DNA from 3 places in the Dyella thiooxydans genome. Region 3 is predicted to be linked to each of the others. Evidence: predicted binding sites of a transcription regulator. Region 3 holds the regulator's gene; each other region holds the start of a gene.
What was found. The regulator sigma-54, encoded in region 3, starts transcription at its own class of promoters, with help from an activator protein. The targets are predictions, from matches to a motif close to TGGCACGNGCNTTGC.

Region 1: the regulator sigma-54 is predicted to act here: its motif matches at 1,760-1,774, upstream of flgB (flagellar basal body rod protein FlgB).
Region 2: the regulator sigma-54 is predicted to act here: its motif matches at 1,475-1,489, upstream of ATSB10_RS03095 (PilZ domain-containing protein).

What each region holds. Positions count from the first base shown of each region.
Region 1 covers NZ_CP014841.1:104,094-107,321, reverse strand. The annotation lists gene flgE (flagellar hook protein FlgE) at 1-150, opposite strand, end outside; gene ATSB10_RS00475 (flagellar hook assembly protein FlgD) at 190-867, opposite strand; gene flgC (flagellar basal body rod protein FlgC) at 887-1,318, opposite strand; gene flgB (flagellar basal body rod protein FlgB) at 1,324-1,719, opposite strand; gene ATSB10_RS00460 (chemotaxis protein) at 1,892-2,809, opposite strand; gene ATSB10_RS00455 (methyl-accepting chemotaxis protein) at 2,986-3,228, shown strand, end outside.
Region 2 covers NZ_CP014841.1:676,829-680,056, forward strand. The annotation lists gene ATSB10_RS03090 (segregation and condensation protein A) at 1-909, opposite strand, end outside; gene ATSB10_RS03095 (PilZ domain-containing protein) at 1,644-2,009, shown strand; gene ATSB10_RS03100 (AMP-binding protein) at 2,088-3,228, opposite strand, start outside.
Region 3 covers NZ_CP014841.1:4,214,391-4,217,618, reverse strand. The annotation lists gene lptB (LPS export ABC transporter ATP-binding protein) at 1-589, shown strand, start outside; gene ATSB10_RS18755 (RNA polymerase factor sigma-54) at 713-2,182, shown strand; gene hpf (ribosome hibernation-promoting factor, HPF/YfiA family) at 2,330-2,659, shown strand; gene hprK (HPr(Ser) kinase/phosphatase) at 2,867-3,228, shown strand, end outside.

The DNA.
Region 1 (3,228 bases), 120 kb from region 3:
GAGGTTCAGGCCGGTCACCGCGTACACGTCGGCGAATTCGGCGCGCGAGCCCTTGAAGCCGGCGGTGTTGGCGTTGGCGATGTTGTTGGCGATGACGTTGAGGTCGGTCTGCGCGGCATTGATGCCGGTGAGCGCGGTGTTCAGAGCCATGGGGTGTTCCTCGAAGAGAAGGGAGATGCCACGCGTGCGTCAGAGAATCTGGGCCACCTGGCTGAGCGCGACGCCGCCGACGCCAGCCACCTGCAGGTACGTGCCGACCGTGCTGCCGCCGTAGCCCACGGCGGTCACCTTGCCGGCGACATAGGTGTCGAACGACGTGTCGCCGTTGGCGGCCGCGATCGAGTAGCTGCCCGAAGGCAGTTGGTTGCCGGCGTTGTCCTTGCCGTCCCAGCTGAACTGGGTGAGTCCGGAACTGGTCGCGTCCACGGCCATCGTGCGCACCACGTTGCCGCTGGCATCGAGGACGTTGACGGCCATCGTGCCGCGTGCCGTGACGTTGGCCGCGCCGGTGACGCTGCCGCCGGCGTACTGCAGCGTGGAGGTCGGCACCATCACTTCCCGGTTGACCAGGTTCGACGAGCCGAGCACCTGCGAGGTCTGCAGCGCGCCGTTCACCGTGGAGTTGAGCGTCTGCACCGAGCTGACCATGTCCTGGGTGGACTGCAGCTGGCTGAACTGCGCCATCTGCGAGACGAACTGGGTGTTGTCCACCGGATGGGTGGGATCCTGCGACTGCAGCTGGGCGGTCATCAGCTTGAGGAAGTCGGCCTGGCTCATGCTGCCGGCCTTGGCCGCGCTGCCGACCTGGCTGGCGGCACTGGCCGCCGTGTTGGCCGAGCCGAGGGTGTTGGCGGTGTTGATGGTCATGCGTGTGCTCCGAGAGGGCTTACTTGCCCAGATCCAGGGTCTTCACCATCAACTGCTTGGTGGTGTTCATCACTTCGACGTTGTTCTGGTAGGAACGCGAGGCGGAAATCATGTTGACCAGCTCGTCCACGGGGTTGACGTTGCTGCCGTAGACGTAGCCGCTGGCGTCGGCCATCGGGTTGCCGGGCTCGTAGCGGCTGGGAATCGCCGCCTGGCTCTCGGTGATGCCATCGACCTTGACGCCGGTGGCGGCGGCATCGGCGGCGACGCCGAACTGGCCGTCGACCTGCTGCTTGACCGCGGCGAACAGCGGTTCGCGGGCGCGATAGGCGCCTTGCGCGGTGCTGGACACGCTGTCGGCGTTGGCCAGGTTGCTGGCTACGGTGTTCAGCCGCAGCGTCTGCGCGGCCATGCCGGAACCTGCGGTATCGAAGATCTTGAACATCGACATGGCGATTACCCCGTGATGGCGGTGCGCAGCATGCGGATCTGCGCGGTGATGAAGGCCAGGCTGGCCTGGTAGTGCACGCCGTTGGCGGCGAAGTTGGCCTGCTCGGTCTGCTCGTCGACGGTGTTGCCGTCCATGCTCGGCTGGGTCGGGTTGCGCCACAGCAGCTTGTCCGCCTGCTGCGCCACCGGGTCGATCTGCCCGGTCGAGGGCGTGCTCAGCGGCAACTGTCCGCCGGACTGGCCGCTGGCCTGCTCGAGCGCGGCGCGGAAGTCGATGTCGCGCGCCTTGTAGCCGGGCGTGTCGGCATTGGCCAGGTTGCTGGCCAGCACCTCGCTACGGCGCTGCCACAGACCCAGTGCCTGGGTGTGGATGCCGAACAGGTTGTCCAGGGGTGCGCTCATGACTTGCCTCCGCGCGGCGTGGGGCCGCACGGGGCTGGAGGCAATTCGCGTGCCACGAGAGGAAAACCGCGTCAGTACGCGGGTTTGCGGCGGTCACGGGAGGCCGCCCGGAGGGTGGAAGTCGGTTTTCCGTCGCCGTACCGGCGGGCCGGCGACGGCCCGCCGACCCGGGTCAGCCCGGCAACAGGTCCAGTACCGCCTGGGCGAGCTGGTCCGGCTGGAACTTGGCGATGAAGCGGTCGGCATGCACCTCCCGCACCATCGCCTCATTGAAGATGCCGCTGATCGAGCTGTGCAGCACCACCTTGAGCTGGCGCAGCGCCGGCTCCTCGCGGATCGCCCGGGTCAGCGCGTAGCCGTCCATCTGCGGCATCTCGATGTCCGACACGACAAGGTTGATGCGCTCGGACGGGTCAGCGTCGATCAGCTCGTGCAGCTTGGCCAGCGCGCGTACGCCATCCTCGGCCAGCACGCATTCGATGTTCATCTGCTTGAACACACCCTCGACCTGGCGCCGCGCCACGATCGAATCGTCCACCACGAGCACCCGGCGGGGACTCATCGCGTGGCCGTCCACGGCGCGCAGCATGTGCGGCGACAGCTCGCCCGGCACGCCATGGATGCTGGCCAGCACGTGCTCCACGTCGACCACCGCCACCAGCGCCCCGTCGACCCGGGTGATCGCGTTGACCTTGGTGCCGAACCCGAGCGCGGGCTCGGGCGTGACCAGCGTCTCGCCGGCGCAATGGACCATGTGCAGCAGGTCGGCCACCAGGAAGCCCTGCATGCTGCGGCTGAACTCGGTCACCAGCAGGTGGGCCGAGGGTTCGTCCTTCAGCGGCGCATAGCCCAGTGCCGCGGCCATGTCGATCACCGGGATGGTCTGGCCACGGTAGTCGCAGGTGCCAGCGATCAGCGGATGGGCGCCGGGCATGCGCTCCAGCGGCGGACGACGCAGCACCTCGCGCACCTTGAATACGTTGATGCCGAACAGCTGCGGCTCGCCGAGGCGGAACAGCAGCATCGCCACCCGGTTGTGGCCCGCCAGGCGGGTGTGACGTTCGACGCTCTCAAGCAGCGCACCACTCATGCGGCGTTTCCTCGGGTCCGTGGGCACCGCGCGCGCGGTGGACGCATCCCTATCGGCCACGGCCGCCGGGGCTTGAGCGGAAGGCGGCGGTGACGATGGCATGTGCCTTGCTTGTTCAAGTTCCGTCGCCAGCGGCCGATCCGGCGCTTGCCCTTATTTAAAGGAAATGCCCGTCCATGAGCTTCATCCGCAGCCAGCACCTGGCCGCCTTCGTCCAAGCCGCCACCCGGTCGGACGAGGCACAACTCGCCCGGCTCGGCGCCCGGCATCCGGCCCTGGCCGAGGTGCTGGCGCCCCTGCTGAAGCTGGCCGCACCGCGCCCGCCGGCCGGTGTCGCGCTGCAGACCATCGAGCAGCAGAGCCTTTTGCTCGGTGCCTCCCAGCAACTGGCCCGCGAACAGGCTGCGATGGAGGACTCC
Region 2 (3,228 bases), 690 kb from region 3:
GGCTTCTCCGGCGGATTCGTCATGGGGCTCATCGGCGTCGGTGGCGTCTTGGTAGTCGCCCGCGTCGGCCTTGGCCTTGAGATAGATCGGCGCCAGTGGCGCCTCCTGCACGATCTCGATCAACATTTCCTTGGCCAGCTCGAGCATGGCCAGGAAGGTCACCACCACGCCGAGCCGGCCCTCGGTCGGATCGAACAGCGTCTCGAAGCGTTGGAAACTGACGCTTTCCAGCTTGCCCAGCAGCTCGCCCATACGCTGGCGTACGCTGAGGGCCTCGCGCTTGATGGCGTGGTGGCCGAACAGCTCGGCGCGATGCATCACGTCCTTGAGCGCCAGCAGCATTTCCTTCAGGTCCAGCGGGGGCGGCAGGCGGATCACCGTGCGCTCGCCCGCGTCGACCTGTACCGGCACCGTGTCGCGTTCCACGCGGGGCAGGGCGTCGATGTCCTCGGCGGCCTTCTTGAACCGCTCGTACTCCTGCAGCCGGCGGACCAGGTCGGCGCGGGGATCCTCTTCCACCCCTTCCTCGGCGGGCGGTCGCGGCAGCAGCAGCCGCGATTTGATCTCGGCCAGGATCGCGGCCATCAGCAGGTATTCGGCCGCCAGCTCCAGCCGCATCACATCGCGCATCAGCTCGATGTAGGCCATGTATTGGCGGGTGATCTCGGCGACCGGGATGTCCAGGATGTCCAGGTTCTGCCGGCGGATCAGGTAAAGCAGCAGGTCCAGCGGACCCTCGAACGCCTCCAGGATGACTTCCAGCGCGTCCGGCGGAATGTACAGGTCCTGCGGCATCTGCAGCATCGGTTCGCCGCGCACGATCGCCAGCGGCATCTCCTGCTGCTGCGGCATCGACGCGAATACGTCCGCTGGACTGGTTGTCTGAGGCTCGCTTGGCTCAGTGCTCATCAATGCATGTCGTTGGGCCACCGCCCGGAAGGACGGGGATTGCACACGATTGGAACCGGACCCGTCCATCCGGCTCGCGCCGAGGGATACGGGGCTTGCACGCGCCGACGTAGCCGCGCTGTGTGGAAACGCTCCTTGCTGCAGATGCCCGGCCTGGCTGGTGCCTTGGTCGCGATTGCCCGGCGATACCCCTGGGGAATCATCGGGCGGGTCGCGACCAACCGCTGGGCGTCCGGTCCGGGATATGAGCCACGGTCGAGGCGCGCGTGCCGGTGGGCGTCGAAAACGCTACGGGCATATCAGTCGGTCGGCGGAGAGCATCGAACGTGGCTCTCGGGGCGCTCTCCACTGCCTCGCCGGCAGGATGGCGCCCTGTATTAACCCCACGAATGGCCCACAGCGTAATGGCTGGTTTGTCGCAAGTCCAGCAGCCGGGCGGGCATCACGTCATCGGGGCGCAATGTGCCGCTGATCGTCCATCCTTGGCACTGCGATCCGGTTCGTCATGGTCGCCGGTGCTGCCTCGATGGCCATTTGGTGCGAATGGCGGATCTGATTTCGGTTCTGGCACATCGTTTGCTTCACCCGCTTGTCCCTGCGTGGACTTCGTGCCCCAATACGGTTCTGCCGGATCGGAGCCCGCACGCGTCGGGAACATTCTTCACCGGCAGGTCCTCCCGGGCTCTTCGGTGCGAGGGAATCAGGCCTCCGGGGGACGGGGCAAGCGAGGGAGCATGATGGCAGTAGACAAGAATGCGACGGGCTTCGGCGAGGAACATCTGCGCCCGGCCAGGATGCGCATCGAGACGACGGTGCTGATGAGTCGTGGAGACCAGTCGCATCCGAGCGAGCTGGTGGATATTTCGGCCACTGGCCTGCTGGTGCGTCGGCCCCTGGGCTGGTCCGGCGAGCTGGGGGAGCCGTGGGTGCTGGACATGATCTTCGGCAGCGACCTGCACATCCATCTGGAGGCGACGGTGGCAAGGATCTCCGACCATCACGTCGGATACGCGTATTCCCGGATTCCCGAGGACAAGCAGGTGCCGCTGTGGAACCTGCTCGGTGGTTACGCCGACATCCTGGAGCAGTGGAACAACTGAGCGCGACCGTTCCGCAGCCCCGCACAGGAAAACGCCCGCGTTACGCGGGCGTTCTTGCATCCGCAGGCACCTGGCCGGTCAGTGGGTGGCGGCCGGCTTCTTCTCGTCCCGCAGCTCGCGCCTGAGGATCTTGCCGACGTTGCTCTTGGGCAGGTCGTCGCGGAACTCGATGAGCTTCGGCCGCTTGTAGCCGGTGAGGTTCTCGCGGCAGAACTCCTTCAGGGCCTCGGCGGTGAGGTTCGGGTCCTTGCGCACCACGAACAGCTTCACCACCTCGCCAGAGTGTTCGTCCGGGATGCCCACGGCCGCGACTTCCGACACGCCAGGGTGCTGCATCACCGTGTCTTCGACCTCGTTCGGATACACGTTGAAGCCGGACACCAGGATCATGTCCTTCTTGCGGTCGACGATGTAGAAGTAACCGTTCTCATCCATCCGGGCGATGTCACCGGTGTGCAGCCAGCCATCCTCGCCGAGCACCTTGGCGGTCTCCTCCGGGCGCTGCCAGTAGCCCTTCATCACCTGCGGGCCCTGCACCATCAGTTCCCCCACTTCACCGACCGGCAGCGGCTGGTTCTCTTCCGACCAGATCGCCACGTTGGTGGACGGGATCGGCAGGCCGATCGAGCCGTTGTATTCCTTCAGGTCGAGCGGGTTGATGCAGGCGGCAGGCGATGTCTCGGTGAGGCCGTAGGCTTCGGCCAGGGTGCAGCCGGTGACCTTCTTCCAGCGTTCGGCCACGGCACGCTGCACCGCCATGCCGCCACCCAGCGTCAGGTGCAGGCGCGAGAAATCCACCTCGGCGAAGCCGGGCGTGTTGAGCAGGCCGTTGAACAGCGTATTGACGCCGGTGAGCGCGGTGAAGCGCGACTTCTGCAGCTCCTTGACGAACCCGGGCATGTCGCGCGGATTGGTGATCAGCCAGTTCAGGCCGCCCAGGCGCATGAACACCAGGCCGTTCGCCGTCAGCGAGAAGATGTGATAGAGCGGCAGGGCGGTGATGATGACCTCCTCGCCCTCCTTCGCATTCCGGCCGATCCAGCTGCCGGCCTGCAGCATGTTGGCCACCATGTTGCCGTGGCTGAGCATCGCGCCCTTGGCCACGCCGGTGGTGCCACCGGTGTACTGCAGGAAAGCCAGGTCATCGTGGCTCAGCATGACTTTCGGCAGCGGGTGATGAGCCCCGCGCGCCAGGGCATCGTTGAAGCGCACGGCCTGT
Region 3 (3,228 bases):
CTACATGGTGGTCGGCCTGATCGAGGCCGACGGTGGCTCGATCAAGCTCGACGGCAAGGACATCACCGGCCTGCCGATGCACTCGCGTGCCCGGCTGGGCATCGGCTACCTGCCGCAGGAACCCTCCGTGTTCCGGCGCCTGAGCGTGGCCGACAACATCATGGCGGTGCTGGAGCTGCGCGAGGGACTGACCGCGCGCGAACGCGCTGCCCAACAGGAAGGCCTGCTGGAAGAGCTCAAGATCAGCCACATCGCCGACCAGAAGGGCATCAGCCTGTCCGGCGGCGAGCGGCGCCGGGTGGAAATCGCCCGGGCATTGGCCGCGGAGCCCCGCTACATGCTGCTGGACGAACCCTTCGCCGGCGTCGATCCGATCTCGGTGGGCGAGATCCAGCGCATCGTGCGCCACCTGAAGGAGCGCGGTATCGGCGTGCTGATCACCGACCACAACGTGCGCGAGACGCTCGGCATCTGCGACCGGGCCTACATCCTGAACGAGGGTGAGGTCATGTCTCGCGGCACGCCGGCGCATATCCTCGCCGACGAAAAGGTGCGGGACGTCTACCTGGGTCGCGAATTCCGGCTTTGACCGCCGGCCGGGTCGCAGGGAATTGACCTGGGACAGATCGGGGCGCCCCGGCGGCACCTCAAGGCTGTTCGACTCCCCGGGGTGGGGTTAGGATGAAAGCCAGTTCCAAGGCCCCCGGTCGGTATGAAACCCGGACTCCAGTTCCGACTCCATCAGCAGCTGACCCTGACGCCGCAACTGCAGCAGGCGATCCGGTTGCTGCAGCTCTCGCAGCTGGAGCTGGAAGCCGAGCTGCGTCAGATCGCCGAGGGCAACCCGCTGCTGGAATTCGAGGAAGAGTCGACGGAGGAATCCATCGAGTCGGCCGACGAGGACGTTTTCCGCACCGACACCGGGCTGGGCTCCACCAGCGCAAGCAGCGCCTCCAGCGAGGAACACGACTCCGGCGAACCGCCCGACTGGGCCGATGGCGATGGCGCCGGGGAGTCGCCGATGGACTTCTCCTCCGTCGGTTCGGCCAGTGGCAGCGGCAACCGGGACGAGGATTTCGAACCACAGAACGCCGCCGCCGAAACGATGCAGGAACACCTGCTCTGGCAGCTCAACCTGTCCGGGTTCACCCCGCGCGAGCGCGCCATCGCCACGGTCATCATCGACGCGCTGAATCCGGACGGATACGTCGCGGAAACACCCGAAGCCCTTCTGGCCGCCCTTCCCGCCGATCTGCAGGCTACCGCCGAGGAAGTCGAGGCCGTGCGGCGCCGGGTGCAGGATTTCGACCCGGTCGGCGTGGCCAGCCGCGACCTGCGCGACTGTCTCAGGGTGCAGCTGGAGCAGTTCGACGATGGCACCGCGCAGCGCGAACTCGCGCTGCGCATCGTCGACTCGGAGCTCGAGCTGCTTGCCCGCAACGACATCGGTCGACTCGCCCGCAAGCTGCGCGCCGGCGAGGACGAAGTCGCCGCCGCCGCCGCACTGATCCGCAGCCTGGATCCTCGCCCGGGCGCGGCACTGGACACCACGCCGGTCGAGTACGTCGCTCCCGACGTCTACACCTTCAAGGAAGGCGCCCGCTGGAGGGTGAGCCTCAATCCGGAATGCCAGCCGCGGCTGGGCCTGAACCAGCATTACTGCAGCCTGATCGCCAAGGCGCGCGGCGAGGATGCGAGCTGGATGCGCGGCCAGCTGCAGGAAGCGCGGTGGCTGATCAAGAGCCTCGAGTCGCGGGCCGAGACGCTGCTCAAGGTCACCGAGGCGATCGTGCGCAGGCAGAGCGCCTTCCTCGACTACGGCCCGGAGGCCATGCACCCGCTGGTGCTGCGCGAAGTGGCCGAGGAGGTGGGCATGCACGAATCGACCATCTCGCGCGTGACCACGCGCAAGTACATCCACACGCCACGCGGTACCTTCGAGCTCAAGCACTTCTTCTCCAGTGGAGTCTCCACCGAGGACGGCGGCAGCGCATCGTCCACCGCCATCCAGGCGATGCTGCGCAAGCTGGTCGAATCGGAGGATCCCCGCAAACCCCTTTCCGACCAGGCGCTCGCCGAGGAACTGCACCGCAAGGGCATCCAGGTGGCGCGCCGCACGGTTGCCAAATACCGGGAGGCCATGCGCATACCCAGCTCCAGCGAACGTCAGCGCGCCGGCTGAATCCTCGCCGCGCGCTGCGCGGAACCTCGAGGACCTCAAGGCGTCTGAACCACTGGACGATAACGAGATGACTGTGGATGCACCCCGGATGACCGGGCGCCGCATCGATCCACGCCGCGCAAGCGGCCGTACCAAAGGAGGCGCAACATGCAATTCCAACTCAGCGGTCAGCACGTCGAAATCACCGAGGCCATGCGCGCGCATGTCACCGGCCAGCTGGACCGCCTCAATCGCCTCGACGACCGATTGACGAGCATTTCCGTGGTGCTCTCGCTGGACAAGCTGCAGCAGAAGGCCGAAGGCACGCTGCACACCTCTTCCGGCGCCCTGCTCCACGCCGAGGCCTTTGAGCAGGACATGTACGTCTCCATCGACAAGATGTTCGACAAGCTGGTGACCCAGCTGCGCAAGCACCGCGACAAGGTCTGCGACAAACACAAGGCCGAGGCCCGCCGCGACGACCGCATGGTCGGCTGACCCGCGGCACCGCAGTCCCGACCAGGCCCGCCCTGCCAGGGCGGGCCTTTTTGCTGCGTGGCATCCGGTCCGCCTGCGCTGGCGGCCAAGCTGGCACAATAGGCCGCGCACCTGGCCGGCCACCTGAGGCCTTCCTGCCGGGGCAGAGGATCCGACGACGTGGACCGGCTCACCGCCCGACAACTCTACGATGGCGTGCACGAGCGCATGGGACTGCGCTGGGTGTCCGGCATGCGCGGCGAAGGCCGCGTGCTCGAGCGGGGCGTCACGCAGACGCGCCGCCCATCGCTGGTCGGCTATCTCAACGTGATCTACCCGAACAAGATCCAGATCATCGGCACCGAGGAGCTGAAGTACCTCGACGAACTGGACTCCCGCCAGCGCTGGGAGGCGATCAACAAGATCGCGGCCTACCAGCCGGTCGCGCTGATCGTCACCAAGGACCAGACGATCCCCTCCGACCTGCGCGAGGTCGCCGAGGAGACCAACACACCGTTGTGGATCAGCTCCAAGCGCGGCCACGAGCTGCTGACCTGGATGCAGTACCACATGGCGCGCATGCTGGCGCC